DNA from 2 places in the Lactiplantibacillus sp. 3062 genome. Region 2 is predicted to be linked to the other one. Evidence: riboswitches for the same ligand, from Rfam matches in the RefSeq annotation. Region 2 holds a riboswitch; the other holds the start of a gene.
What was found. Region 2 has a riboswitch for FMN ahead of ACWQAU_RS03755 (ECF transporter S component). Riboswitches for the same ligand answer to the same signal wherever they lie in the genome.
Positions count from the first base shown of each region.

Region 1: linked by a shared signal. The riboswitch ahead of ribD (bifunctional diaminohydroxyphosphoribosylaminopyrimidine deaminase/5-amino-6-(5-phosphoribosylamino)uracil reductase RibD) and the one ahead of ACWQAU_RS03755 (ECF transporter S component) in region 2 are both predicted to bind FMN.

Region 1 covers NZ_JBVAYE010000002.1:514,699-529,686, forward strand. The annotation lists gene ACWQAU_RS05475 (WxL domain-containing protein) at 1-664, shown strand, start outside; gene ACWQAU_RS05480 (DUF916 and DUF3324 domain-containing protein) at 674-1,720, shown strand; gene ACWQAU_RS05485 (LPXTG cell wall anchor domain-containing protein) at 1,780-2,151, shown strand; gene ACWQAU_RS05490 (WxL domain-containing protein) at 2,157-5,444, shown strand; gene ACWQAU_RS05495 (FAD-dependent oxidoreductase) at 5,746-7,062, opposite strand; gene ACWQAU_RS05500 (TetR family transcriptional regulator) at 7,216-7,842, shown strand; gene ACWQAU_RS05505 (Crp/Fnr family transcriptional regulator) at 7,978-8,619, opposite strand; gene ACWQAU_RS05510 (hypothetical protein) at 8,708-9,271, shown strand; gene ACWQAU_RS05515 (nucleotidyltransferase family protein) at 9,448-10,008, shown strand; gene ribH (6,7-dimethyl-8-ribityllumazine synthase) at 10,039-10,518, opposite strand; gene ACWQAU_RS05525 (bifunctional 3,4-dihydroxy-2-butanone-4-phosphate synthase/GTP cyclohydrolase II) at 10,515-11,729, opposite strand; gene ACWQAU_RS05530 (riboflavin synthase) at 11,731-12,333, opposite strand; gene ribD (bifunctional diaminohydroxyphosphoribosylaminopyrimidine deaminase/5-amino-6-(5-phosphoribosylamino)uracil reductase RibD) at 12,334-13,401, opposite strand; FMN riboswitch at 13,560-13,690, opposite strand; gene ACWQAU_RS05540 (YfhO family protein) at 13,918-14,988, shown strand, end outside.
Region 2 covers NZ_JBVAYE010000002.1:158,447-173,434, reverse strand. The annotation lists gene ACWQAU_RS03790 (HU family DNA-binding protein) at 1-176, opposite strand, end outside; gene der (ribosome biogenesis GTPase Der) at 427-1,737, opposite strand; gene rpsA (30S ribosomal protein S1) at 1,872-3,161, opposite strand; gene cmk ((d)CMP kinase) at 3,251-3,937, opposite strand; gene ACWQAU_RS03770 (LysM peptidoglycan-binding domain-containing protein) at 3,972-4,604, opposite strand; gene ACWQAU_RS03765 (RecQ family ATP-dependent DNA helicase) at 4,666-6,105, opposite strand; gene ACWQAU_RS03760 (YpbB family protein) at 6,092-7,135, opposite strand; gene ACWQAU_RS03755 (ECF transporter S component) at 7,471-8,055, opposite strand; FMN riboswitch at 8,180-8,301, opposite strand; gene ACWQAU_RS03750 (pseudouridine synthase) at 8,356-9,072, opposite strand; gene scpB (SMC-Scp complex subunit ScpB) at 9,072-9,671, opposite strand; gene ACWQAU_RS03740 (segregation and condensation protein A) at 9,658-10,425, opposite strand; gene ACWQAU_RS03735 (hypothetical protein) at 10,391-10,774, opposite strand; gene xerD (site-specific tyrosine recombinase XerD) at 10,813-11,703, opposite strand; gene ACWQAU_RS03725 (CvfB family protein) at 11,711-12,598, opposite strand; gene ACWQAU_RS03720 (DUF441 domain-containing protein) at 12,654-13,112, opposite strand; gene pyk (pyruvate kinase) at 14,085-14,988, opposite strand, start outside.

The DNA of each region.
Region 1 (14,988 bases), 360 kb from region 2:
TCTTAGTACGGGGTTAGCGATTTTAGGGTTAATGGCAACCAGTTTGACGGCTCTCGGGGCAACGACTAATGGTACCGTGACTTTTCAAGATGATACTAGTGCCACGGCCCCAGTTGATCCCACTAGTCCCAACGTCCCGTTGACAACCACCGATCCGAATAATCCGGCAACTAACAATACCGGAACATTGACCCTCGATGTAGCCCCAAAAACTATCGACTTTGGTACCGTCACTACGTCCAACGCAGCCAAAACTTACACTGCAATTGGCAACTACAATCAATATCTACAAGTCTCGGACAAACGCACCACTGCCAACGGCTGGCAAGTCAACGTTAAGCAAGACCGGACGTTAACTAACGCTAGTAATAATCACGTGCTGACTGGTGCGGTGATTCACCTACCCCAAGGAACTGCGCGTAATTCGCTAAACGAGCCCGCCTCAGTAGCCGATTCCAATTTAGTTGTTGCCCCCAGTGTAAGCGTCACCACCGCTGACCAAGTCGTTTTCAGTGCCCCCAACCGGGCGGGTGTTGGTAAAGCCACTTCCACAAACACTTGGAACGCGGGTGCCGTGACCCTTTCAATCCCCAAGCTGACAGCCCAAGTCGGTAACTACACGAACAACTTAGTTTGGACGTTAGTCGCCGCTACCACTAACTAGGAGGTAATCATGAAAAAATTGATGTGCTTATTCGGCGTAATTGGTGGCTTGGTTTTCATGAGTTGGACCTCACCAAGCGTCCAGGCCACCGCTACCAATGCCGAAGTTCAATATAGTGTTAACAAAATCAGTCCCGGCCAAGAAGTCGATGCTAGCAGTCCGTTTTTCGACCTTAAGGCCAAGGCGGGCACCACTCGTAAAATTCAGGCGCGGGTCTATAACCCGACTGACCAATCAATTACGGTCAAGACCCAGCTACTCACGACATTTACGAATGATTCAGGCCAAATCGCTTACACCCAAACAGCCAAACGATACGATGCCAGCTTAAAATATCGTTTTGATCAAATTGCGACTTTGGCAGCCGGTTCCGATAAAGTCACGGTCCCCGCCAAAAGTAACCGGGTCGTCAGCGCCACAATCAACATTCCCAAAGGATTCGATACCGGTGTAATCTTAGGCTCATGGTACTTCGAAAAAATGGGGCAAGGCGCGAAAAAAGCATCCAAGGGCGTCAATATTAACCAAAAATATAGTTATGCGTTAGCGGTTAAACTGACGGCCAAAGAAATTGCACAGCCTAAGTTGACTTTGGGGACGGTCACTCCCGGATTACGCAACTATCGCAAAGTCGTGCTCGCGACCATTCGGAACCCAGAACCAGCAGTGGTCTCGCAATTAAAACTGACCACTAAGGTCACGAGAAAAGGCAGTTCCAAGGTACTCTATCAGAACAGTAGCGACAACTTGATCATGGCCCCCAATTCGAACTTCACTTACCCCACTTTTTTAGACGATCAAGTCATGCGGGCGGGTGATTATACCTTATCCGTCACCGCAACGACTAACGACTCCAAATGGGCCAAAAAAACTTGGCATTGGTCCCGGGACTTTAAGATTACGACTGAACAAGCACGTCAAAATAATCAAAAAGCCAAGAATGACCCGGCCGCCCCCATCAGTATCTGGTGGTACGTCCTAATCGTCATTGTAATTGCTGGCTTATCCGCCGGAATCGTTTATCTAATTATGAAACGACACAATCGCAGAACCTAAATAAGCAGTTAATTTTAGATTATCTTCTAACTTGGTACTCAAACAAGGAGGTTATCGTTATGGCTAAATTCAGGCGGCTAGTTTTACTATCATTAAGCCTTGGACTAGCCCTCGCTGGTGGCTGTCGGAGTCCCGATGCCCTAGCGGCTACCCCAACTGACACTAGTGTGACATTGACCGACTGGCAAGCCGGGACGGACCTGACAAACTTCCAGCACCCCCGTCCCTATCAATATCTAGCGGTGCCCAACATCATCGCCACTGCTAATCAACAGGCTTCGACTCAGACACCATCATCCGCGGCAATACGTCCAGATAAATCAGTGCTACCACAAACGAATGAAGCCCGCCAACTGTTAGTCTGGTTAGGTCTGTTGACAGCTGTCTTAGCCGGTTGGCTCGTGTGGCTCATGCAACGCCGAAGGGAGTGAGCAATTTGCAACGACCACGAAGATTAATAACGGCTTGGCTCGGGTTACTCGTTCTCTTAATGAGTCTACTCGTTGTCAACGGCGGTGCCATTTATGCGACAGCGACCACCACGGCCACACCAATCAAATTCGAGGAACCACCCACGGAATTAGTGATTGGGCAACCTTTTACACTTCAGTTGGCCGTACAAGGTTCCCAGGAACACCAAGTCATGGTCGCTATTCCTGAGGCCCTCACCGTTGACCAAACTAAAACCCGGCAAGCCAACAGAGCGAGCCTCGCTGAGCTGGATTTTGATGCTGACAACCGGAAACTAACTTTGACGCCATCTGATCCGACAGCCAGTACCACGTTCGATTTGGTATTGAGTGCCAGTGAAGCGAAAACCTACAAAGTGACCGCGGAAGCACTGATTACTGGGCCAGCATTAGCGACCACTACCGCTTCAGCTGTCGCCAGTAGTGAAAAACCGACGACCCACACCATGACCGCTGAACCAATAACTTTCACCGTGGCCGCGGGCTCCGCAGTCGACTCACCTCCTGAAGAAGCCGGCACTGAATCAGCACGTGAGGTCAGCAATGATGCCGAAAGCACCTCTTCGGCCAGTCAAGACCCGACCACTGACGATTCGTCAGCAACAGCAACACAAGCGGCTACCACGAAACGTGATGACAACAATGCCACAAGCAAATCGTCCGAACAGTCGTCTAGTACCACCGCGACATCGGACCCAACTGCTGACAACGACACTGCTACTAGTCGCACAGCGCAGGCTGATTCGGAAGTAGAACGGACACCGAAAGCGACTAAAGCGACTGCCACCAAAGCCGCTAATGATATCACGACCGCCGCAATCGTGGTCAATCCAGATGGTAGCACGACCGTCTCAACTTACGATGATTTAAAATCAGCGTATACCAATACCGCCGTCACGACGATTAAATTGGGGGCCAACATTACCCACACGTCAACAAGTGCTACAGAATTAGGCACTCGTACCACCAGCCTGACAATCGACGGGCAAAATCACAGCCTTGATTTCGGCATCGGCAACTTCACATTGGGTTCCACAACCACCGCCCAGACAATGACAGTAAAAAACTTCAGTAGTATTCGTGGCGCAATTGCGAGTGGAACGAGTAGTGGTGGCGCCGCCGGAATCATTCAAAGCGGGACCGATGGTGGGGCTAATGCTGGTGGTGCCCGTTGGACGATTACAGTGACCGATTTAATCACTACCAGCGACGTTTACCGCCTAGTCAACGCTCCTGGTAATCAAGTCAATGTCAGTGGCGCAGTCACCGCAACAACTGTCGCTGAAAACATGATTACTGGTGGAATGACCTTTGCCGCCAACAGCACGTACATCGGTCGCAAGGCTAATAGCAGTGCCGCCAACAAAGCTTTCTTCAACTTCACGGCAACTAGTACAGTCGGGACTGGAGACCGTAAAGTCACCATTGGCAGCGCAGCCAATGTTAACTTGCTAGGCAGCGCATCAGACGCGACTCGGGGTATTTTCTATGACCAGTATGATGCCGTCACGGTGGGTACCAATGCTATCCTAACCGCCAAGATGTACGGTAACGTCTATCGGGCAGAAACAGCAAACGCGTTTACCGCCAACGCTGGCAGTAAGGTCACGTTTGAGAACTTAGCCACAACTAGTAGTAATGCGCTCTACTACGTTACCCCGTTGATTCCGCTTGGCAATAACAGTACGTTTACCGTGACGGGTGGCGAGTTGTATATCACTAGTAGTGGTTCAGCCCCCATTTTTGGTGGCTACATGTCCGGTTTGAGCGTCTTGCTAGATTCTCCTAAGGCCTACGACATTAAAAATACGGACTTTGCAATTCTCGTTCAAACGGGTTCAATCGTCGAGACGACCATTAAAAGTTTCAAAATCACGAACAGTAACCTGAGTATGTGGTCATTGTCCTTATTGAACCTGTTGAGCGCCAGTGTGACCTATCAAGGGATCACCGCCATCGAACAGAACGGGGTCCTGATTACCAACAGCGGTAGCGTCTTACCGGGACTACTCACCTTCTCGGCTGCGCGCCGAATTGCGAACACCCTCTCATTACCGACTGTGCAATTCAGCTCACCGTATACGAGTGACTTGAACGCCCAGCTCGTCACCAATGCCGACAAGAAGGTCCGCGTTCGCGTTATCACCGGTTATACAGAATCGAATGGCACACAAACGCCGATTTACGCTGGAACGGGCACGGCAACCGTCAAGTTAACAGATGATCAAGGCGCAACGCAAAGTGGTACGACTGACAGCAGCGGTTACGTTAATTTCACCTTAGATCATTTTCCAACGGCCGGCACGACTATGACAGCTCAAGCAACGACCACCTATACTTCAGATCCTGTCACCATAACCGTCCAAGATAAGACGCCACCGACGCCGGTAACCGTTAAAGATGGAAAAATCGTTGCCGACCAAAAAACGATTGCCAGCGGTTCCACGACGACGGCTGGTAACACACTTCGTTACACGGTTAACGGGACCTCCGCAGCTGATAGCAACGGCAATGCCATCACAGCAACCGCTGCCAGTGATGGGAGTTGGTCCCTTGCGATGCCAGCCACTAAATTAAAAGCTAACGACGTCATTCAGATTTTTGTGAAAGATAGTGCGGGGAACGAAAATCCGGTCACCAGTACAACTTATCATGATTCCACGTTTGCCGCCGCTACCCAATACACCGTCGCACCGGCAATCGGCCCGACAGCACCAACTGAGCCCGAGCACCCTGGTACGACCAATACCAGTGGGAGCGAAAACACTGGGACCGGTAATACGGGCGAACTTCGTTTAGACTACGCGCCCAGCCAATTTAACTTTGGCAGTGTCACAACAAGTATGCAGCCTAAAACTTACGCCGCCCAGACAATCAACGGTGTCGCGAAACAGTGGCTCCAAGTTTCGGATAATCGGTTAGCAACTCATGGTTGGACCGTCACTGCCCGTCAGAACAGTCCTTTTACTAGTACTAGTGGCGCCCAACTCACCGGCGCGAAGTTACACATTCCTGCCGGGCAGACCTATAATGAACGCGCTACGGGCCAGCTCAAAAGCTACGCGGTCGATCTCACAACCGCCGAACAACCCGTCTTTGCAGCCCCAGCAACGGCCAACGTGGGGAAAGACCTTTCAACCAACGTCTGGCAACCCACCCAAGTTCAATTGACCGTTCCTGGCAACACCGCCCAAGCGGGCCAAACCTATAACACAACCGTAACTTGGACGCTAACGGCTAACGTGACGAACTAACGATTAAATATGCCAAACTGAGGCTCCTCGGCCGTACACCTTAAGTACTGGCCCCAACTCTAGCAATTGGAAGCGCGACTTCAAAGCACCATTAGATCACCACAATAATTGTCGATTTCATCACTTAAATTTGACCGTCGCTGGATTGCCCATCATTATTGATGACGCGACGGTTTTTTCCTGTGAGTTCCTAATGAGCTAATCATCAGTAACCACTAGTTTTCCATGTCATATACTGAGCTTAAGCAACACATCAACTTAAAATTGCCAAGTCCGTATAATGGGCTTGGCAATAATCAACCTAGTTAGTGGCTAAAGTTTGTAACGCCTGTAAACTAGCCGTACTGAGTACATCCACCGGCTGGCTTAATCCCGGTTGAAAGAAAAAGTCACCATAGGCTAATTGCTCGAGCGTTGCTCCCATCTGGATTGCGAGCGAAACGGTATTGATGACCGCCGTTAATTCTGCTGTAGACATTATTTGTGCACCTAGTATCCGATGAGTTTTATCATAAAACAACTTAAAATGAACGGTCGCATTCAATCGAGCTGGTGCGGATGCCACCAATCGGGGAACCGCGATGTAAGTTGCTAACACCGGTTGTTGCATACGGACAGCTAGTTGCGTGTTTAGGCCCGTAGCAGCAAAGTAATATCCCGCCGCATTAAGCGCGGACGTTGCCTGAACGCCGGGAAACACAATTCGCTGATCCGTTAACAAGTTATGCGCTAATAACCGACCGGCATGACTGGCCGCGCTGCCTAAAGTGATCCGCTCTTTAGTACCCGTGGGCGTAAACCGAACTTTAGTCGCATCGCCAATCGCGTAAATATCTGGAACACTTGTTTGAAAATAATCATCCGTCTCAATTAATCCCTCAGAATCTAGCGCCAAAGTTCCCCGTAGCCATGCAGTATTCGGTCGATTGCCGACTGCGACAAGGACTAAGTCGGCAGCATACTGACCACGATTCGTTTGTACCGCTGTCACGTGTGTTGAACCTAATACGGCCGTCACCCGCTCTTCCATCTTTAATTGCAGCCCATTCTCAACACTCGCTGCAGCTAAAATTTGCGTAAATTCTGAATCAAGATTGTGACTGAATGGCCGAGCGTTCACATCAATAACAGTTACTTGCTTGCCGGTTTGTTTAAATAAGGCTGCAAAATTCATCCCAATATAGCCGCCTCCAATCACGACCACGTTTTTAATGGCTGCTGACTTAGCGGCCAATTTTAACTCATTGATGCTGGCACGGTTTTGAATCGATCGAACACCAGATAATTCGGCTCCGGGAATCGGTAACTGGATTGGTAACGATCCAACGCTCAATACCAATCGATCGTAATGATCAGTCTGTAATTGCCCCCGTTGATTACGAGCAGTAATCGTGTGGGTCGCTGGGGTAATTCTTGTGACCGTCGTTTGGTTGAATAGAGTCACCTGCTGGGACAAGGCCAACCGCTCTTTTTCAGCATCCGCCGGAGCCCAATCCAAAGCCGTCGCGAATTGCCCGTGCTCGTACCAATGAATCTCATTATCCGTATTAGCTGCTAATAAGCCATTGACCGTTTCGCGGCCGCCATGTGCAGCCCCGACAATAATAATTTTTGCCATATTTTCCGCCTCTGATTACTTAAATTATTGTTAACAACGCTATTTAAGATACACGTTGTCTTTAACTACAACAATCGTTTGGCTACGGAAATCACTATTATTAAGGCACAAAAAGCAGTAAACTGTTTCTAAAACCAATTAGGAGATCTTTTTGTGACCCAACTCAATCAACGTCGACGTGGCAACCGACTGGAAAACGCGATTTATGACACCACCTATACCCTGCTTAGTCAATACGGCCTCGACCAGGTCACTTTTTCACGAGTAGCCACTGCGGCCGCTACCAGCCGCAGTGTTCTTTATCGCTACTGGGATTCGACCTTTGACCTCATCTTTCATACTATTATTCATCAAATACAAAAGACTCCCATTGCACTTACGACCACGCCATTAGATACTGGCAGTCTTCGTACCGATCTCATTCTGTTAGCGCAACGCTTTATCCAACAAACTAGTACGGGGCCCTTCCGCTATTTTCGGCTATTGTTTGCCACAGCCTTGAACGCGCAGAACCAGCGCGATCTCACGCAGTTAGTGACTCAAATTGATCATGCCAACTTGACCTTGATCGAGCCACTTCTGACGAATGCACAAAACCACGGTGAACTTCAGATTTGGCCTAACCAAGCCGCACAATTAGTATTGTTTCAACAATTACGGTACTGCGACATCATCAACCAACCGATGAACACTGATCAGCAACTCACCAATCTCATTGATCAAGTCGTTTTGCCGGCATTGCGAGCAAGTGGCGTTGCTAACCGGCATTTTCATCATTAAAGAACCTCTTCCTCACAAGTCAAATAAAGTCTGATTTCCTAGCCCATACTGCGTTGGAAATCAGACTTTATTTTTAATATTGAACCAGCGTCACCCTTAACTAGCCAAAACCAGGCGACGCCCCCCTTTACCCGTCTAACAAATTGTAATCTGGCGCTTATTGACGATAATCTGCCCTTCAGCCGCCAATTGTTTAAACTGACGACTCAGGGTTTCGGGAGTAATCCCCAAAATATTCGCCAATTCCTTCTTCTTCAACGGCAATTCAAATTCGATTTGTCCGGATTCAACGGCACAATCGCGCAAATACGCCATCAAACGCGCTTTAGCATCCAGCAAATCTCGTCGCAATTGATTCTTCTCAGCTTCAATCAATTGGTTCCCAAAATTATTGATCATTGCTAATGATAAACTGGCTGATTCACCTAATAATCGCTGAAAATCATCATATTGAATGGAACAGACCCACGCATCACTCGTGGCTTGAATAAATCCCTGATTCTCATGCGGTGCAAATAGCCAGTGTTGTCCGACGACATCACCACTACGCAACAACTCAATAATTTTCTCCTTACCATTAGCAGCTAAGGCATAAATTTTAGCCATTCCCTCATCTAAAATGAGCATGCCTTCCTGATGGTCGAGTGGCTGACGAATCAACTGCCCTTTTTGATAAAATTTCCGGTGATGGGTCACCGTGATTAATTTGGCTTTCACCGCTGGCGCTAGCGGTGAAAATAATGGTGAACGACTCACACAATCCATTTTTGAATGCATAATTTCTCCTTTTCTTGATCTATGTCAATTTTTATATGATTAGACTAGCATATACTGACCATATAATGAAGAACTGGAGGAATTATTCATGACTAAAAAATACGTTGCTAACATCGTCCCGCTGAACGCCGAAGGAATCGGTACTGCCCCACACGGCACAGCGACTTTCACTGAAACTGGTAACCAATTACACGTCACCATTGAAATGTTCGATACCCCGGCCAACACGCAACACTGGGAACATTTCCACGGCTTTCCAGATGGCAAAGCGGCACAGATTGCTACTATGGCCCAAGATGTCAATCACGACGGCTTTGTAGACTTGCCTGAAACTGAACCTGTTTCTGGGACGACGATGGTCCCATTTGATAATGCGCCCCATCATATGGACGTACCAAATGATAATTACCCAGTTGCCGACGCGCAGGGCCACTTCGCTTATGAAATCGATGTGCCCTTAGGCGACCTACAGGCTAAGTTCAAAGAAGTCTTCGGTACCGATGACTTAGAACTAGACAAGCGGGTCATTTATATTCACGGCGTCCCACAAGACTTAGCCCTACCTGCATCAGTCGCTGGTGAAGTGGGCATGTATGATGCTCACGTAACCCTACCAATTGCAGTTGGTAAGATTGAGGTTACGGAAGACTAGGCAATTATTACTTAAACTCACAACCAAAAACTAAGACCGCTTACCACTATCAGTTAGTAGTGGTAAGCGGCCTTAATTTTTTATGAAATCAGCAAAAGCAAATCCTTTATTTGAATTGCACGATATCATTACTATGTTAGACTATTTTTAACCAACATTAAATTGAGGTGTTTTCAATGACCAACGAACAACGAGTTATTCATATTATTAAAACAACTCCTGCTTTAATGACGATTCTTCAATTAATTCAAGACTGTCATTTAAAACAAGGCGCATTGGCGGCTGGTAGCATCCGTAATACTGTTTGGCAAGTACTCAGCGGGCAGCCAGTGATGTTCAACAGTGATATTGACGTCGTCTTTTTTGATCCTGAGCGACCAGCCAGCGATGATTTAAAAATCTATCAGCAACTTACTGATAAAGCCCCACAATACCAATGGCAAATAAAAAATGAGGTCTATATGGCACATTATAATTTTGATAAGGATCCCGAATTCACTTCCGTTACCGATGCAATTGGTCACTTTGTCGAAGTTCCAACTTGTATTGGCGCCTTTTTAGACGAAAATCAAATCAAGCTAATCGCCCCATACGGTGTAGACGATTTGATAAACTTTCGCTGTTCCCCAATCCCCTACTATCGCCAGGATGCCAAGCACATGGCAATCTATCAGCAGCGAATGGCACAGAAGCAGTGGCATCAACAATGGCCCAAGTTACAAATTGATGGTATTTGAAATATTATGCATACCCTTAATTTACGTCATTTAGGCCAAGTCAGCTTTTAATATTGCCCGCTGCACGTCCAACGTTTCTAACAAACTGACCGCACAGTCAGCACCCTTATTGCCACTCTTAAAGCCAGCGCGATCCATAGCTTGTTCAATGGTATCCGTGGTTAAAACGCCGAACATTATGGGCGTATCGGTTGCCAAACTGACGGTCGCAATCCCCGTCGTCACGCCACGACAAACATAGTCAAAGTGCGCGGTTGCACCCCGAATGACTGCCCCAAGTGCAATCACGCCATCATAGCGCTTGGTTGTAATCATTTTTTGAACCGTCAGTGGAATCTCAAAAGCTCCCGGTACCCAGGCCACGTCAATATCGGTTTCATTGACCCCATGCTGTACCAAACTTTCTTGTGCCCCAGTTAAAAGCTGCTGCGTTACAAACGCATTGAAACGCGCCACGACAATCCCAATCTTAAGCCCGTTGCCATTAATTTTGCCGTTAAAAGTTGTCATTCGTGTCCCTCCGTTAGTGTGAGTTGATGATGAAATCGATCACGTTTTGTTTTTAAGTAAGCTTGATCGTACTGATTGGCTGGTATTTCTAAGGGGACCCGTTCAACAACATCAATCCCCGCTGCACGTAACTGCTCAACCTTGTCAAGATTATTAGTCAGCAAACGAACCCGTGTAATCCCCATTTGGCGTAGAATTAATGCCGCAATATCATACCGGCGCTCATCCGGTTGAAAGCCCAACTGCACGTTCGCATCATACGTATCAACCCCGTGTTCTTGGAGTGCGTAAGCTGCTAGTTTGTTAGCCAAGCCAATGCCGCGACCCTCTTGCCGTAAATAGACGAAAACACCGCGCTGAGCTTGACTGATCTTTTGGAGTGCGGCGTGTAATTGATCACCACAGTCACACCGCCGCGATCCTAAAACATCGCCCGTAAAGCATTCAGAGTGTAACCGCACTAACACTGGTTCATCGCCACTGATATCACCAGCTTGCAGTGCCACTGGCAACGCCGTATGACCGGGGGCTTCGAAACCAGTCATCGTGAACTGACCATCCTTGGTCGGTAAGTTGACACTCGGGGTCGTTGTTAGCTGGGCGGCACCCGTTTGAATCACGTAGGTGGTAATATCTTCAATGGTGATTAGCGGTAATTGTAAGCCCTCTGCCAAAGCTTTGAGATCACGGCGCCGCGCCATTAAGCCATTTTTCTTGATAACTTCACAAATATAGGCCGCGGGGGTCACACCTGCTAATTGTGCTAACGTGACGGCCGCTTCAGTATGACCACGCCGCGCTAACAATCCACCAGTCCGCGCAATCAATGGAAAAACGTGCCCGGGATGATAGAAATCAGCGGCCTGACTATTGGGATTGGCTAACGCTTGAATCGTGGTCGCCCGATCAGCTGCCGAGATTCCCGTGGACGTCGTATGGTGATCCGTTGAGACTGTAAATGCCGTTCCAAACGCATCGTGTTCACTAGTCATCGGTGTCAAATGTAGTCGCGTGGCGATACTTGGCGCCATCGGAACACAGAGTAGTCCCCGCGCTGATGTAATCATCCGATTCACTGTCGCAGTGGTTGCTTTAGCGGCTAGGCCAACCATGTCTCCTTCCGCTTCACGCGTCTCATCATCCGCAACAATAATCAATTCGCCCCGTTTTAATGCGGCCAAGGCCGCTGCTACCTTTTTCATTGTATCCATCTTAATGACTCCCCTCTAATGCTAATTGCCGGGCCAAGTACTTGCCCAGAATATCCGTTTCTACATTCACCAGCGTTCCAACTTGTAACTTAGACAAGGTCGTCACCGCTTGTGAATGCGGAATTAAATCGACTTCAAACGTTGTCTCCGTGACCGCTACGACCGTCAAACTAACCCCATCAACTGCCACCGAACCTTTAGTGACTACTAGTGCGCGATATTCTGACGGTAAACTGATCAACAGACGCAGCGCGTGCGCATCAGATTGTCGCTGCATCACTTGACCACAGTAATCGATGTGCCCCTGAACAATGTGCCCATCTAAGTGCGCGTTCACTTGTAACGCACGTTCTAGGTTCACCAATGAACCGACCACAAGGATCTTTAAGTTCGTTCGACGCACCGTTTCAGGCATCACCACTACACTGAAAGCATCCGCTTGTCGGGTCGTTACCGTTAAACAAATGCCGTTCACCGCTATACTGTCACCAATCTTAAGACTCGGTGTCATCAGCGACGGTGCGGTAATCGTAAGGGTCATTTCCAACCCTTGTTGGTGCACTTGGCTGACGCGGCCCTTGGTTTGAATAATTCCAGAAAACATTTACTTAACTTCCTTTCGAACGGCCCGTAGCCGGATATTCGTCCCTAAACAAGTTACCGTTGGTTGTTCAAATGTCAACGGTGTCATCGCAGCGGCCCCGGTAACGGCTGGCAAACCCGTCCCACCAATCATCATTGGTGCGATGTAGCTGACCCATTCGTCAATCAATTCAGCCGCAACAAATTCAGCTTGCAGATGAGCCCCACCTTCAACTAAGAGTGACTGCCAGCCTTGTTCGACACATAGTTGACTGATTGCAGCGGGTGTCCAGTTGCCAATCAGGACGTGTACATTGGGACTGTTTCGAAGTTGGTCGTCACTAGCCGCAGCCTGACGACAAAGTAACCAGGTTGGTGCCTGACCGTCCTGAACAAGCCGGTGGTTTAACGCCACGGTACTCGTATTCAACACCACCAATCGAACCGGTGGCCGCACCATTGCCGTCAGTCGGACGGTTAATTGTGGATCATCAATCGTTAGCGTCCGTTCACCAATCAGAATTGCTTGAAACTGTGACCGTAAGCACTGACTATCGATATAACTAGCATGATTGGAAACCAGCGTCCGAGTCGGCGTTTCAGTATTAATTTTGCCATCAAGCGTTATCGCCGTTTTTAGGGTGATCCATGGTCGCTGCTGCACATAAAAATGATTGTAGTGGGGGTTCAACGCGCGAACTTTGTCCGTTAAACAGCCCGTCACCACATCAACTCCGTGGTTCAAAAGATACTGACGTCCCTTACCACCCACGATTGGATGGGGATCTAATTGACCAATCACGACTTGCCGAATTCCAGCCGCGACGATTCGCGCACTACACGGCGGCGTCTTCCCATAGTGTGAACAAGGTTCCAGTGTGACAAATAACGTGGCCCCACGCGCCTGTTCTGGTGTGACCTGCCGCAGCACATCCACCTCAGCATGGTCACCGCCAAAATAATGATGATAACCTTGAGCTAACACGTGGCCGTCTTTGACTAATACCGCACCGACCTGGGGATTTTGGTACGTCGCCACCCCCGCCAATTTGGCTTGATCGATAGCCATTTGCATAAAATCAGTTAACATTGGTTCACCTCCAACAAGATAAAAAAACACCCAATTATCAAATCATCGATAATCGGGTGTGAAGTGTTCGCCAAATAGATTTCACCAGTAGGATCCAGCTAAATAAACCTACTTAAAGGTCGCCAATAGCCACTACTGCCTAGTAAAATTTAAGCAATAATTTTCTTCTCCCATCCAGACTATACTGTCGGTCCCAGACTTGCACTGGGTCCACCGCTCACGCGGGTCACGGACTTCAACTTACGTTGTTACCGTCGGTCGGGAATTGCACCCTGCCCCGAAGAAATCGTATTCAGTTTTCACCTTTTATAAAAACACTTTCTTAATCAATTGTCAATCACCCCTTTTAGTTTAACCTCGTGAACTGCTGTGTTAAACTGCTAGCAAACTTTATAAAAATGATAATGACTAACACTAATTCTTAACTTTTTTCAGAAAATTGTTCGCTTTTCTTAACTAGTTTTCAAGTTTCAGTACGGTACAATGAAATCATTCATAATATCGGAGTTGAATAAAATGTGGCCTAATTATCAAACAAGGCGCTGGCAAGTGGCAGTGACAGCTGGATTACTGTCCCTTGCTATCATGGGGATTGTCTTCGCAATTTGGGGGATCACGCCCTTCGGTAACCATAACTTATTAATTAGTGATATGGGTGGCCAATACTTATCATTTTTCACCGCGTATCGGCATGCCATTTTAACGCATAGTTTTCAATTATATTCATTTTCACAGTCATTAGGCGGTAACGCACTACCCACGATTGCTTACTATCTATTAAGCCCATTTAACATTTTGATGTTGTTGTTTCCGGCGGCCAATTTGCCAACCGGACTTAGTCTACTCATCATGTTAAAAATCAGCTTGATTGCGGTCACTATGACGGCTTTTTTACAAACGCATTTTCAAACAAAGCGGTGGTCGACTGCCATTTTTGGTGTTGCTTTCAGCCTCTCTGGCTTCGTTGCCCTCAACTATTTTACGATCATGTGGTTGGATGCATTAATTTGGTTACCACTGGTCATTCAAGGACTCGACCACTTAATTGCAACTAGTCATCCCGGACGCTTTTTCGGCTGGTTATGGGTCAGTATCGTCACCAATTACTACTTAGGCTATATGACTTGCCTATTTGTGATTTACTATTTTATTTATCAACTATTTGAACGCAAACGCCCTCAGGACAGTCTTTGGCAAACTGTTCGTCATCAATTTTCGTTAATTCGGCACGTCGTGGTCACCATGCTACTCAGTGGGTTAAGCACGATGTTTGTCCTGATCCCCACTGGTTTAGGCATGCTGACCACGGCTAAATCTGCGGTCAAATTATCGAGCTACTTACCGGTCCCACAATTCGGTTTAGCTGTTTTGAGTCAATTTGGCTTAGGTGCCGCCAATTTTACGACTCGGCTCGTACACGCACCAACCGTCTTCAGCAGTAGTCTGGTCGTCTTGCTGGCCCTAAGTTTCTGGGTGCAGCCCAACTTGACTAAAGCTCACAAATGGCATAGCTTCGGACTATTACTTGCACTCTTCTTGAGTATGGACATTCGTACCTTAGATACGATTTGGCACATGTTTCAAACG
Region 2 (14,988 bases):
CGAGCTGCACGTTCACGTACTTCAAAGTTACCAAATCCGATCAGTTGAACTTTTTCACCCTTTGCAAGAGTGTCTTGGATTGATGCAAAGACTGCGTCAACTGCAGCAGTTGCGTCTTTCTTCGTTAAGTTAGTTGCCGCAGCAACGTTGTTAACTAATTCAGCTTTGTTTGCCATGTTTGATTCACCTCCCCGTTACAGAGTGAAGGATCGCCGTGCTTTTTAACATCGTTGATCCAGATGATCATTTTTGAGTGGTCCAAAAATGAGAGAAACGATAACAAGCATCATTTCTTCATCAAAGATAGCATAGGAATGCTGTAATAGCAAGCTTTTTTAGCCTTTTCAGCGAAAATAGCGCAAAAAGATGATAATCGTTTACATCAATCAAATAATGTGCTAAAATGCTGATTTTACGCGCTTTAGCCTACTTACGTCGCCGTTCGATCATGTGGATCGGCGTACCACTAAAATCAAAGGCATTCCGAATTTGATTTTCAAGGAACCGTTCATATGAAAAGTGCATCATATCAGGGTCATTCACGAAGACCACAAAAGTTGGGGGTTGAATCGCCACCTGAGTGGCATAGTAAACCCGTAGCCGCTTACCATTGTCACTCGGTGTCGGATTCATCGCAATCGCATCCATAATAACGTCATTTAAAACGGACGACTGAATCCGCCGCATATGGTTCGTATTGACTTTCTTAATCAACGCGGGTAGTTGCTCCAAACGTTGATTAGTCTTAGCAGAGACAAAAATAATCGGCGCATAGCTCAGGTAAACGAACTGATCACGAATATACGCTTCGAATTCTTGCATGGTGTGGTTGTCTTTCTTAACCAGATCCCACTTATTGACCACGATGATAATACCCTTACCCGCTTCATGCGCATAACCAGCAACCCGCTTATCCTGCTCACGAATGCCTTCTTCACCATTGATGACAAAGAGTGCCACGTCACTATTATCGATTGCCTTGAGTGCACGCATGACGCTATAACGCTCGGTATTTTCGTAAACTTTTCCTTTTTTACGGATACCGGCCGTATCGACCATCACAAACCGGTCACCATCCTGATCAGTAAACTTGGTATCAATGGCATCCCGGGTTGTCCCAGCCACGTCAGAAACGATGACCCGGTCTTCACCCAGCAAGGCGTTGACAATTGATGACTTACCCACGTTCGGGCGGCCAATCAAACTGAAACGAATCGTCCCCGGTTCGTCCTCCCCACTTTTTTCAGGAAAGTTTTTGATAACAGCATCGAGCAAGTCCCCAAGTCCGAGTCCATGCGCACCTGAGATAGGGTACGGATCGCCAAAGCCAAGGGAATAAAAGTCATAGACTTCACTCCGAAGTTCAGGGTTATCGACTTTATTAACACCCAGCACGACCGGTTTGTTCGACCGGTACAAGATTTGGGCAACGTGTTCATCAGCGTCCGTGACGCCTTCTTTGATGCTAACTAAATAAATAATGACATCAGCTTCATCGATTGCAATTTCGGCTTGCTGTGTGATCTGTTTAATGAATGGGGCATCTTCGATATCGATCCCACCCGTATCGATCAAACTGAATTCTTGACCAAGCCATTCACTGTTGGCGTAAATCCGGTCACGAGTCACACCCGGTGTATCTTCAACAATCGAGATCCGATCACCCGCAATCCGATTAAAAATCGTGGATTTACCAACGTTTGGTCGCCCAACAATGGCGACGACTGGTTTTGCCATATTAATTCCTCCTTTACCCTCGTAGCGTCAGGTTCCTGCTACGAGTCTCAAATTAATTGGTAACACCAACTAATCTGTTCCTAAAAAAATATCCTTCAAGGCAAGCTTGAAGGGTATTTTTAATCAATCAATGATTAGTTTTCATCATTGTTGCTTTCAGCATTCTTCAATTCGTCACCGATCAAATCACCTAAAGTGAAACCAGTTGATTCTTCAGGAGCATTAGCCGTTGAACGTTCGCTAGCAGTCCGGTTGTCCCGGTTGTTGTTACGACGACGGTTATTGTTACTCCGACGTTCTGGTTGACTTTCGTTGTCATCGTCAGCAGTTTGTGGCTTTTCTTCCAAAGCTTTAATTGATAAAGCTAACCGCTTTTCGTCTGGACGAACGTCTAAGACTTTGACTTTGATTTCTTGACCAACTTTTAAGACATCGTTTGGTGTTGCAATGTGTTGGTGTGAGATTTGTGAAATGTGAACTAACCCTTCAACACCAGGGAAGACTTCCACAAAGGCACCAAAACTCGTCAAACGCTTAACTTTACCATCAAGTACAGCCCCTTGTGGTGCTTTTTCTTCAATACCATCCCAAGGTTCTGGTAAGGTTGCTTTGATTGATAATGAAACCCGTTCGCGGTCAGCATCAACGGATAAAATCTTAACCGTGACTTCTTGACCAACCTTCAATACATCAGCAGGCTTTTCAACCCGTTCGTATGAGATTTCTGAAACGTGAACCAAACCATCAATTCCGCCGAGGTCAACAAAGGCACCGAAGTTCGTCAAACGAGCAACTTTACCTTCAACGACATCACCAGCTTGTAAGGTCTTCAAAGCTTCTTCACGCTGTGCTTCGCGTTGCTTTTCAACAACGGCACGGTGTGATAAGATCAAGCGATTTTCGCTAGGTTCAATTTCAATAATCTTAAGTTCAAGTTCTTGGCCTTTATAGGCATTTAAGTCTTCAACATAATGATCATCAATCATTGAGGCAGGGATGAAGCCACGAACACCAGCGTCAACGACTAACCCGCCCTTAACAACTTGCGTTACCGGAGCTTTAATCGTATGACCTGCTTCGTATTCTTTTTCAACATCGTCCCAAACTTTGCGAGCTTCTAACCGACGATGTGACAGTAAATAACTGCCGTTTTCCTTGTCGCTGCCAATTCGAGAAATGACAACCAAGTCTAATACATCACCGACTTTAGCGGCTTCGTTGACATCGTCAACCCGTTGTGTTGAGAGTTCCTTCAAAGGAACGACCCCTTCAACACCGGTACCTTGGATACCAACAATTACTTGTTTGTCGTCGTCGATTGCTAAGACTTCACCCTTAACAACGTCACCGACGTTTACTTCTTCAACGCTGTTTAAAGCGTCTAAAAGTTCATTTTTCTCTTGGCTGTTTTCGTTTTCACTCATGCAAATTTCCTCCTGTCAACAATAACTCTAACCTATATCATAGCTGAAAATGCAATGAAAAGCTAGCTAAAAGCATTAAGTTAATGCAATTAGATTGTTGAACTTTGTTTTTTTGTAATAATTTTGGCAATGGCAGCAACAACTTCATCGATTGACATTGGCGTCGTATCAACAAGTGTGGCGTCCGTTGCTTGTGTTAATGGTGACACTTTACGCGTTGAATCTTTGTGGTCACGTAATTCGATCTCAGCCTGTAGCTGAGCCAAGGGCGTGTCGATCCCTTTTTTTACATTTTCGGCGTATCGACGCTTAGCCCGTTCAGCCGCTGAAGCAACTAAAAAGATCTTAACTTCAGCATTGGGCAATACCGTTGTCCCGATATCACGACCGTCCATCACGATCCCACCTGCATTGGCCATCTCTCGCTGTTGCTCAGTTAAAATCGTACGCACCTGTGGTAACGCCGCAATCGTCGAGACGTTATTCGTCACGTCTGGCTGGCGTATCGCCGCCGTAATATCTTCCTGATTAGCAAAAACCAGTTGATCCGGCTCGCCGGGTTTAAAACTGATCTTGAGCGACTTCATTGCCGTAATCACAGCCGCTTCGTCTGCTAAATCAACGTGCTGTTGCATTGCCCAGTACGTGACTGCCCGATACATGGCACCAGTATCCACATAAATATAGCCAAACCGTTTTGCAACGAGTTTGGCTACGGTACTCTTGCCAGCTGAAGCCGGACCATCGATGGCCACCTGTAATGCTTGCTTAGCCATTAACTAACCCCTCACAATCTGAAAAAATCGTGTATTAACGGACACGTAACCGTTGACCAGCCGAAATCGTTGCATCAGATGATAACCCATTTAATTCCAATAGCTTATCCACTGAGATTCCAGCATTCGTAGCGACCCGATAGACCCCTTGACCGGCTTCTACCGTGACGTACTTAGTCCCTGAAGATGATTCTGAGGAGCTACTACTACTGCTAGCGCTGCTGTCGTCAGTACTCGCACTTTCTTCCGAGCTGGCAGCAGTAGAACTAGCAGCCTTGGAACTGGCAGCTTTAGAGCTAGCCAAGGCTAAGCTACTACTTTTAGCAGCCGCCTTTTTCGACGATGCGGCCGCCTTCTTCTTGCTAGCAGCAGTCGATGACCTACTGGCAGCAACACTGGCCGATGACTTCTTCGAGCTCGAACTAGCAACTTGTTCAGTCTGTTGCGGATTATTAAGCGAATTCTTTTTCACCAAGAAATAACCAATTGGTGCCAAAGCAAGCAACAATATTAGTACGACTAACACAGTCGTTAGCGTAGAGTTGCTACTGTCTTGTTTTCGTTTTTGAGTTCGCGATAAATTGCCCGAGTCATCCCGATCGTCTTCAAAAGTTTTGTCCCACGGCTTATCCGCTTGGGATTTGTCATTATCATTTTTTTGACTCATAGGGTGTTCCTCCTCAAAAAACTTTCAACCAATATTGTAACATAACCCGGAATTGATTTCTTTAAGAATTTGGTAAAAACAATTGAGCTAAGTGCTGATCCCACGACATTATCGTGGCTGTTGACTCATCATGCGTCGCCATCAACCCTAACGCAGCCAGCGGTAGTGGTTCACCAGCCAACTGACAACACTGATCTGTATGGGTAACAGCTGGCTCACCAAAGTAAGTTAACATCACGGTCCGATGACAAGTTGTCGTTTGGACGTAACCCATGAGCGCCCGCAATTCACGTTCCTTAGCTGCTTGGCGATCAGCAAAAATCGTTGCCACGGTCGTTGGAGGAGTTCCTTGTAGCCAGTATGACTGCAAAACCTTACTACGATCATCAGTCGGTGGCTGCTGCGCTTGATAACGGCTATAATCTTGCTGAATTTCATTGGGAGTCGCAGCCGTCAATTCGTTCAAATTCCGCACCAGGTTTTCGTCACCTGGTGCGTACAACATAATCGCCATCGCCTGCTGACCATCACGACCTGCGCGCCCAATTTCTTGAACATAGTCGGCCAAAGTCGTCGGTAAATGATAGTGGATCACTAAGCGAATATCAGCTTTGTTGATACCCATTCCAAAAGCAGATGTAGCACAGATCACATCCAATTGTCCTGCCATGAACTGCTGCTGGATCTTGAAACGGTCATCAGTCGCTAAGCCGGCATGATAAGCCGCGACCCGTAACGTGGTTGTCGTTCGTAGCCATTCCGCTATCAAATCAGTTTGCCGCTTGGAAGTAAAGTAAACGATGACTGGTCCGCGCGCACTTGTCACTAAATGTTGCAAGGTCACGCGTTTACTAGCTTCATCATTGACCTGTTCGACTGCTAAGTAAATATTAGGACGATTAACCGAATATAAGACTTGCTGGGCATCTGGAACGGTTAATTGTGTCAAAATATCTTGTCGAACGCGTTGTGTAGCCGTTGCCGTGAGCATTAGCGTTGTCGGTGCCTGTAACCGTTGTCGAATTTGACCAAGGCGACGGTAGTCAGGGCGAAAATCTGGTCCCCAAGTTGAAATGCAGTGGGCCTCGTCGATAACTAATAACGCCAGTTGCACTTGCATCAGCGCTGTTTGAATAATGTCTTGACCCAACATTTCCGGCGAAATGAACAAGAATTTAAGCTGTCCTAAATGATTCAGCAGATACTGGCGAGCACCATAATCTAGTTGGGAGGTCAAAGCAGCAACTTGCTTTTCGCCTTGATAGTTTAAGCGCGCCACCTGATCTTGCATCAAGGAAATCAGCGGTGAAACCACCACAACTAGCCCGGGCAGTGCGGTTCCAACGAGTTGATAGATCAATGATTTGCCGGTCCCAGTTGGTAACACTGCCAAGACATCTTGACCTGCTAATAATTTCTGAATGACGGCTAGCTGCCCGGGGCGAAATTCATCGAAGCCATATTTCGTTTTCAACAGCTCATATAATTCATCTTCTGACATACTGACACCTCATAATCTGAAATAGCCGAAATTCAAAAAAATCTAGCATGGGTAGCGCAGTTTGGGCCTCTTGGAATGACCAGTTTGCAATGTCGGACTGGGCTGCAAAGATGGTGGCCAACTGCTGAGTTAATTCATGATTCAACACCATTTCAAACGGAAAATCAGGCGACCAAATCGCCACCTCCAACAAGTGCTCCCGTACCGTACTCATCTTTAAGTGCCGCGTCTGCGCAATTGCTGCAAGTTGCTGGGTCTTCAAGAAAGCTTGGTAAGTTTGCTCAGCGCTTTGACTGATGGCACTCGCTTGAGTGAGCACTGACAACAACTGGGAAAATGGATCACGCGGGTGTCGCTGAATCCAAGCAATCCATTGGCATATCACGTCTGTGTGCATCAAGCTAGCCTCCCAGGGTTGTCGACCTAATTGTGCCGCTAATTGCTCATTAGTCAGTCCCGGTTCTTGATACCCCGTTATACCTTGAACAAACACCGTTGGCAACTCTGGGTCTGCCAAACTCGTCAAGAAGGCAGTCAAGGCCGCATGAATTTGCTCGCCAAGTTCCACCTTCGACTGCTGACGTAGCCATTGTTTGACCTGGGCTTGAATCCCCGGATCAGTCGTCACCGGATAATAATGGCGATTATGATGTACGAGTTCGGAAACGACTTGTAGGGCTAGCTGACTGACGATTCTAAATCGGCGGACATCAGTGGTTTGAAATACTTCAAAATTTTGGGGCATGTATAAAGTCTGTCGGAGTTTGGCTTGCCGATGTTCCCCCGCCTGCGTTAATTGCCAGCATCCCGTGGCCGTACTCGTCAATTGACCGTTTTCAGTCAAAGCCGCAGTTGCTGCCATGAAATCTTCCAAGGGAACCTCGTGGCAACTGTCGAGCAAATCCAAGTAGCCGGCAGTTAACCCCGCAAAAAGCGTGGAGACCGTACGGCGGCCGCGCAAGACATTGAATAGGCCCTTTGCTCGTCGCGGCGTCGTACTGAATAACAATAAAACGTAGTCTGTAAACACGCTAAGGCCTCCCTTAAGTCTTGCTGTTGTGATTGTTAATTGCGCACTAAATGTGCCAGTTTTTAAATTAAGTCGTGATCAGCCCAAATTTACGTGCGTCAGTGTCGCTGACAGTGACCCGCGACACAGCATAGCGGCCGACAGCTTTTTAATCTTTCTAAGCCTTGATTGAAACTTCGAATTCATCAACTTACTGCCACATTAAAGCTCATGGATAACCATCCGCCAACCGGCAGTGTGCGTCTTTAAGAATATCACGGTGGCACCAATATAAAAAGGCAGTCACCCTGCAGTTACGCAATTAGTGACCACCCACATTATTTTAACGACTTAGATTAAATTCGGCTCATAAGCTGATTATGGTTGCCTAACCACTTAGCTAATCGCTGATAGACCAGCCAGAAGACGTTGCCCACTAGCAATCCCTTGATCAAGTTAAATGGAATGACTGCCACTAACACCACTGTATTCAGCGACATGCTGAGCTTCATACCCATTACTTGCAAATAGAATGGCAGAACAAACGTTAAGTTAGCCAACGATTCAATCACCACCAGGCCGATTGTGGCGACCACAATCGCCACAGGCATCCGCCACTTGGGATTGCCCCGATAGTAACGAAGTACTAATGCAAATGCTAAAATCAATACTGCCGTACCTAAAAAACTAGCAAAAGAACCGATTAAGTCATAGATGGCAAAGCCCATCATGGCTGAATGTAGGAGCAGTTTGATGATAGTGATGACAAACGCGCCCCCGACACCAAAGAGAAAGAGCCCAATCAGAATTGGAATATCTGAAAAATCAATCTTCATCCATGGCGCTACCGGTAAAATCGGAAACTCCAGTAACATTAAAATATACGCAATGGCACCGAGTAAGGCTATGCCCACTAGTCGGTGTAACGTTGTATGTTGCATAACGCACCCTCCTATGGGTCATCTTCAATGAACCGCATTACCATTTGTTCAACTAAAAAAAGTCCGCCCGATCACACTAACTGTCATCTGGGGGCGGACTTACTTGCAACGCTTGGCAAATAAGCTCGATCTTCTTTATACCAGACTTTACTGTCGACTTTGGAATTGCACCAAATCACTATGCACACGCATAGGTCGCGGGTTATTACCGCCGGTCGGGAATCACACCCTGCCCTGAAGATGAACCAATATTTATTTTTACAAATTCATTTTAACGGCTTTCATTCAAAAATGCAAGCGCTATCGTTCACCTTTTAACTTACTAATTTCAATCGGCTTCAATTTACGGTATTCGCCCGGTTGTAAACTTTGCAAATCGAGAACCCCATAACGTTCACGTTTCAACTTAGTCACTGGGTGACCCACTGCAGCCAACATCTTTTTCACCTGGTGGTTATGACCCTCGTGAATCGTTAGTTGGACCAGCGCATTATTCTTCTTGTGATCACTATCTAACAAGTTCGACTTCGCTGGAGCTGTCTTACGGCCATCGATTTCAACACCCAAGCGCAATTGCTTGAGATCAGCATTGGTTGGTACCCCTTCAACTTTGGCCAAATAAGTTTTTTTGACTTCGTACTTCGGATGAGTTAGCCGATTAGCGAGAGCCCCATCATTTGTCATGATCAACAAACCTGAAGTATCGTAATCCAAACGTCCCACCGGATAGATTCGTTCCGGTACGTCTTCAAAGAAGTCTAATACCGTTTTACGGCCCTTCTCATCATGAACAGTTGTAACGACCCCCCGCGGCTTATAAAATAAATAATACACGAGTTTTTCTGCATTCAATGGCACGCCATCAACCTCGACATGGTCACTAGGTTCAACCTTTACACCGAGCGTGGTGACCGTCTTCCCATTCACCTTAACGTGACCAGACGTGATCAACACTTCTGATTTACGCCGCGAAGCGATGCCCGCTTCCGCCATTACCTTTTGTAATCGTTCTGCCATTATTCATCCTCACGTTCTGCTTGTAATTTATCCTGAAATGCATTTAAAAAGAGGTCTGTCTCTGGTGCCGGATGCTCAGCGTCACTTAAAGCAGCTAAGTCAATCGCTGGTAAGTCATCCAAAGACTTTAGCCCAAAATAATCTAAGAACAGTTCCGTCGTTCCGTATAAAATTGGTCGTCCCGGCTCACTTAAACGCCCCGTCTCAGTAACTAGTTGTCGCAAAACCAGCTTTTGAATCGTCGACCCACTGTGTACGCCACGAATCTCATCAATTTCAATCCGCGTCAAGGGTTGCCGATACGCAATGATTGCTAACACTTCCAACGATGCTTGCGACAAACTCGTGGTGAGTGGTGCTTCAAAGTAGCGCTTTAACACCGGCGCCACCGCGGCCTTAGTTGCTAGCCGGTAAGTATTCGCCGTTGATAAGATCATTAGGGCACTGTCTGGGTCGGCTTGATACTTCGTGGCCAGTTGTGTGAGCATCGTTGTAATCGCCGGCTTAGCAAACCCCGTGGCGTGCTCGATTTCGGCGACCGTGATGCCCTCATCGCCAGCCACAAATAATAGTCCTTCAATTTGTTCAATGTTCGTCATGCTGTTCATCCTGTCGTAAATATAAATGAATCGGACTCAGTGGCTCAGCTTGCTGCAGCGCCACTTGATCCTGCTTGGTTAATTCTAACACAGCCATAAAGGTTGTCACTAACATTTCATCGCTGGCACTAACCGTAAATAGGTCGGCAAAATCCAGTCCTTGTGGTTGCTGTTGCAATTGCGTCGTAATTTGTGTCATCCGCTCATCAATGTTGATGGTTTCAGCCACAACCGTTTTCGTTAGTGGCCGTACCCGCCGCCGTTTAGCCACTAATTGCCGAAAAGCCGCTTGCAGATCATCTAATGTAATCCCCGCAGTCAGCTTGGGCGCACTCAGATCAGCTGGTACTAACATCGCTTCACGCGTAAAATGTTGATGGCGCGCCTGTTCTTTTTCTCGCAATTCACCAGCGGCTTCCTGATAAACCTTGTAAGCCAACAGTTCAGCTACAAGTGAGTCACGAGGATCATCGTCCTCATTATCTTCGTCCATCTCATCTGGTTCAGGCTGTGGCAATAAGAAACGGCTCTTGATCGTCATCAAAGTCGCAGCCATAACCAAATAATCACCAGCAATATCTAATTTTAGCGCTCGCATAGAGTGTAAGTAATCCAAATATTGCTGCGTAATTGCCGCAATTGGAATGTCATAAATATCCATCTTGTTTTGGCGAATGAGGTGCAACAGCAAGTCGAGTGGCCCCTCAAACTCCGAAATCTTAATGGTGATTGGTTGTTGTTGGTTGTTTGTCACGATTACGCTCCCACGCGCCAATGATTGGCGCCATTTCTAAAGTTCCCATGACCCGTTGTTTGGGATACAACGCGGCCAACTCATCCAACATTTGATACTGGTTGGCCGCCGTCCGTTCCTCGGGTGATAATGAATCGTGATGCAGTAGAATAAAGTCACTGCCGACTTCAATGCCGATAATACCACAGAAATCGCCGTCACCTTGCCGCCATAGTAATAGTTGGTGGTCTTCCGTTGACTGATACCACTGCATCTCAGTTTGTAGATGAATTAGGTCCTTAAAATCTGGAATAAATGACAGTAGCCCCATTGCTACCTTTTCATAATCCTTCCGATATTTAACGAGCACGGTATTGCCTCCCTTGACTGCTTGATTCCGCACCGCATCTATGCCCGCGGATGATATTTATTATAAACCTCAGCTAGGCGTTTTTTCGAAATATGCGTATAAATTTGAGTCGTCGAAATATCGGCATGCCCTAAAAGCTCCTGAACGACACGCAAGTCCGCACCATTTTCTAAAATGTGAGTCGCAAACGAGTGGCGCAACGTATGCGGCGTCACGTTTTTTTCGATGCCAGCCGCCTTGACTTCTGCCTTCAGATTTTTCCAAACCCCTTGCCGACTTAATTTACCACCGTGATTATTAATAAACAAATAGCTATTCCGGCGTTTGGCAGAGACGAGTTTGGGCCGAGCCGTTTTTAAATAACGGGTAATAAAATCAATGGCAACATCACCGATAGGAATAATCCGCTCTTTATCACCCTTACCGATTGTTTGAATCAATCCCAAGTCTAAGTGCAGATCATCCATCGTTAAATTAATTGTCTCGCTGACTCGCAGACCGGTTGCATACATCACTTCTAACAGAGTTCGGTCTCGTAATCCTAACGGGGTATTCAACTTGGGCACCGCTAGCAACCGTTCGACCTCGCGTGGTGACAATACTTGCGGTAAATGCTGCGCCCGCTTAGGCGTGTCGATTTTTAGCATCGGATCAGTATCGATAGCGTGCATCTGTGCTAAATATTGAAAAAACTTACGTAAACTAGAAACACTGTGAATGATTGTATTTCGCGATTTACCAGCCTCATCTAGATACTGTAAATAATTCAATAGGACGTACCGATCAACCACCCGATAGTCCGTGATTTGCTGACTCATCAAGTATTCGCTAAACGTAGTCAGGTCCTGAGAATAACTCTTAATCGTATTTTCAACTAACCCCCGTTCAACACGCAAAAAATGCAGGTAATCAGCAAGCTGGTCCTGCATTTTTTGATCAATCGTCGGCTTGCTCATCCGCATTTTCCAGTAACTTGATCTCGCCTGGTTGTTGACTGATCAAGCGTTGCTTCAAGAGATTACCCACAGCGCGCTTAAATTGTGATTTGCTGATACCAAAGTAATTCCGAATATCATCGGGATCACTCTTATCCCAAAATGGTAGCGCGTGGTCAGCTTGATGTTGCAATGCTGCTAATAACATTTGGGCATCATCGCCAATCTCTTCGTATCCCCGCGGCTTCAAGGACAAATTCAATTCACCATCGCGCAAGAAACCAATGACCCGCGCCTTGACGTGTTGCCCCATGCGTGGTTCCTGTTCACGTTCTGACGGATGAACAAAGCCCAGATGATTGTCATCTGTAATAACCGACGTACCGGCCATCTTCAAACGAAAAACGGTCGCCATGGTATCCGTATTCTTAACTTGGGCCCGATCATATGGCTTGGCAATTGCTTCAAAATCCGTCAATTCTGCCAGAGTCGCCCATAGCCGTTGTTTATTGTCACGGGCTAACTTAACGTATAAACGATCATCTTTTTTAGGCCATAGTCGACTGATGGTCGGTAATTCGTCTAATGACACCACCAAGTCCTTATTCGGTAACCCAACATCGACAAAGACACCTAGATCATGCCGCGTCCGGACAACCGTTCCCCATACAAAGTGATCAAACGAAATTTCCGGGACGAACCGCGTCATCTGCAGATGATGATCTTCATTCTCATAAACAAAACCTTCGTAAAGCCCGCCAATGTGCAATGGCTTCTCTGGTTCAGTTTTATCGACCCACAACGTCTGTCCATCAATCTGTACGAAGTATGCTTCATCGTTTTCATCGGTTACCTTCGCCGTAACCACTGTTCCAATAATACTATCCATGTGATAACTCCTCTAATATATCCGTCTATAAATATCAACGGACGGTTCTTTTAAATTACTGTAAGCTCAAATGTAAGACTTGAATAATGCAATACGTTATACCAGCCGCAATAATTGGCCCGGCCGCGATTCCCTTGAGCAAAACAACACCCATAATGGTCCCGAATACTAATGCCACGGTAATCTCTGGTGTCGCTGACAAAAGCCCGACACCGTGAAATGAGAGCACTGAAACCAACACTCCACATGCAACCGCAATCCAGCCAACTGGCGACTTAAACGCATGCCAAAGGTCCCGAAATCCAATCTGACCAGTCGCAATCGGAATTAAAATTGCGACGGTAATCACCGTCACACCCCAATTGATTCCCTTCTGACCAATCGTCGTCAGCAATTTACTCGTATTAGGAATCAATTTGATAAGCAACACAACCACGGTCGCAATTTGTAAGGACTGATTTTTTCCTAACCATGCCACCACTAAAATCGCTAATAAAAATAACCAACTTTCCATACGACACCTCACGTGTTATCAATTGTAACTGAAAATGGCCCGAATTACGAGGGGTGTTGGTCGTTACTCACCAATTTCACTATCCCCCCCTGATCAATAACCGATTCCTGTTCTTTAATCTAGGCGGGAACAGGGTTAAAAGGTGCCAAATCGTTTGGATTCCAGCTCGTCAGCAAGGTTCGTCCTATTCCGACTTACGGGGCTGGGTGACAATTGCCGGAACGTAGCCGACGTCGATTTGAGCTCACGCAGCAACCCACTGCGCAATCTCAAATACGAGTCTTATTCTAGGCCGGAAGCAACCCACTTCCAGCCAAGAATAATTTGGCTACTGAGCATTGTCACCCAACCCCTCCAGTCGGTAAGCCAGTCGAATGGCTGATGAACGACCACCTAACTTGTCGCTGAACGGGTTTACTACTTAGAATTTTGAACATGCGTTAATGCTGTCTCAATTGTTTTGGACACCTCAGTACTAATACGGTGGAATTAGAAATAATCGTACAATCACAATTATATTATCAAACTAACTGTTGTATGATAAAATCGCTGTTTTAAAATAGCAACATCTAATTCGTTCAATGCTGGGTCCACCCATGTCGGCCATTCGCATACTATCACGACTGGAAGGCGTTTCGGCCAATGCTCAGCGGTGAAATTCCACTTAGTAAGCGTTTTTGGCTTGGTTAGTGGAAGACCAGTATTTAAGACGTGATTTTCGGTTTAAATCTGTGTCCACCGCGTTCCAGCAATTGGCCGAAATGCCTGGAAGTCGGTGCAGGACGCAGCCAGCTAAGCAAATTTCCGCTAAGTAGATCTTTTTCCAGCGGGCTTAAGCTGGATCATTTGACGTTGACGATTTGGCACCTTTTAACCATGTTTCATACTAATTTAACTGGGAGTGAAGCACTTTATGTAATATAAAAAGCCGCCGCAAAGCGACGACTTTTCAATATCAAATTAGATTTGATCTTAAAGGGCGTTTGAAGCACCGCGGTATACAAGGCCACGACGTGAATCAACTGTGATCAATTGACCATCAGCAATAACACTAGTAGCGTCCTTAACACCAACGATAACAGGAATTCCCATTGAGATACCAACAACAGCAGCGTGTGAAGTTAAACCACCGTTTTCAACAACTAAAGCACTAGACTTTTCGATTGCTGGTAAGTAGTCTTTGTCAGTCGTCTTAGTAACTAAGACGCCACCTTCAACGGCCTTGTCGATAGCTTCTTGAGCAGACGTTGCGATTACGGCTTTACCGATAACCGTTTCATCACCGACACCTTGACCATCAGCTAACTTAGAACCAATTAATTGGATCTTCATGATGTTAGTCGTACCGCGTTCGCCAACTGGCACACCGGCAGTAATCAAGATTAAGTCGCCTTCCTTGGCAAAGCCAAGTTCAACAGCCTTAGAAGCAGCTAAATCAAACATGTCATCAGTGGTTTCTGGTTTTTCAGCCACGATTGGTTGAACACCCCAGTTAACCATTAAGCCACGTTGAGTCCGTTCGTCAAAAGTGATTGCTAAGATATCAGCATTTGGACGGTACTTCGAAATCATCTTAGCAGTGTAGCCAGATTCAGTCGCAGCAACAATCGTCTTAATGTTCAAGTTCTTAGCTGCCCGAGCAATCGCAATACCGATTGTTTCAGTAACACTAGTCTTGTCGAAACGGTTTAATTGTAACGTACCGTTTTCAGCCAAAGTGTTTTCAGCCTTTTCGTCAATCTTAGCCATCATGGCAACAGATTCAACAGGGTAAAGACCGTTAGCACTTTCACCAGAAAGCATCGTTGCGTCAGTACCATCAAAGACAGCGTTGGCAACGTCAGAAGCTTCGGCACGAGTAGGACGTGGGTTTTCT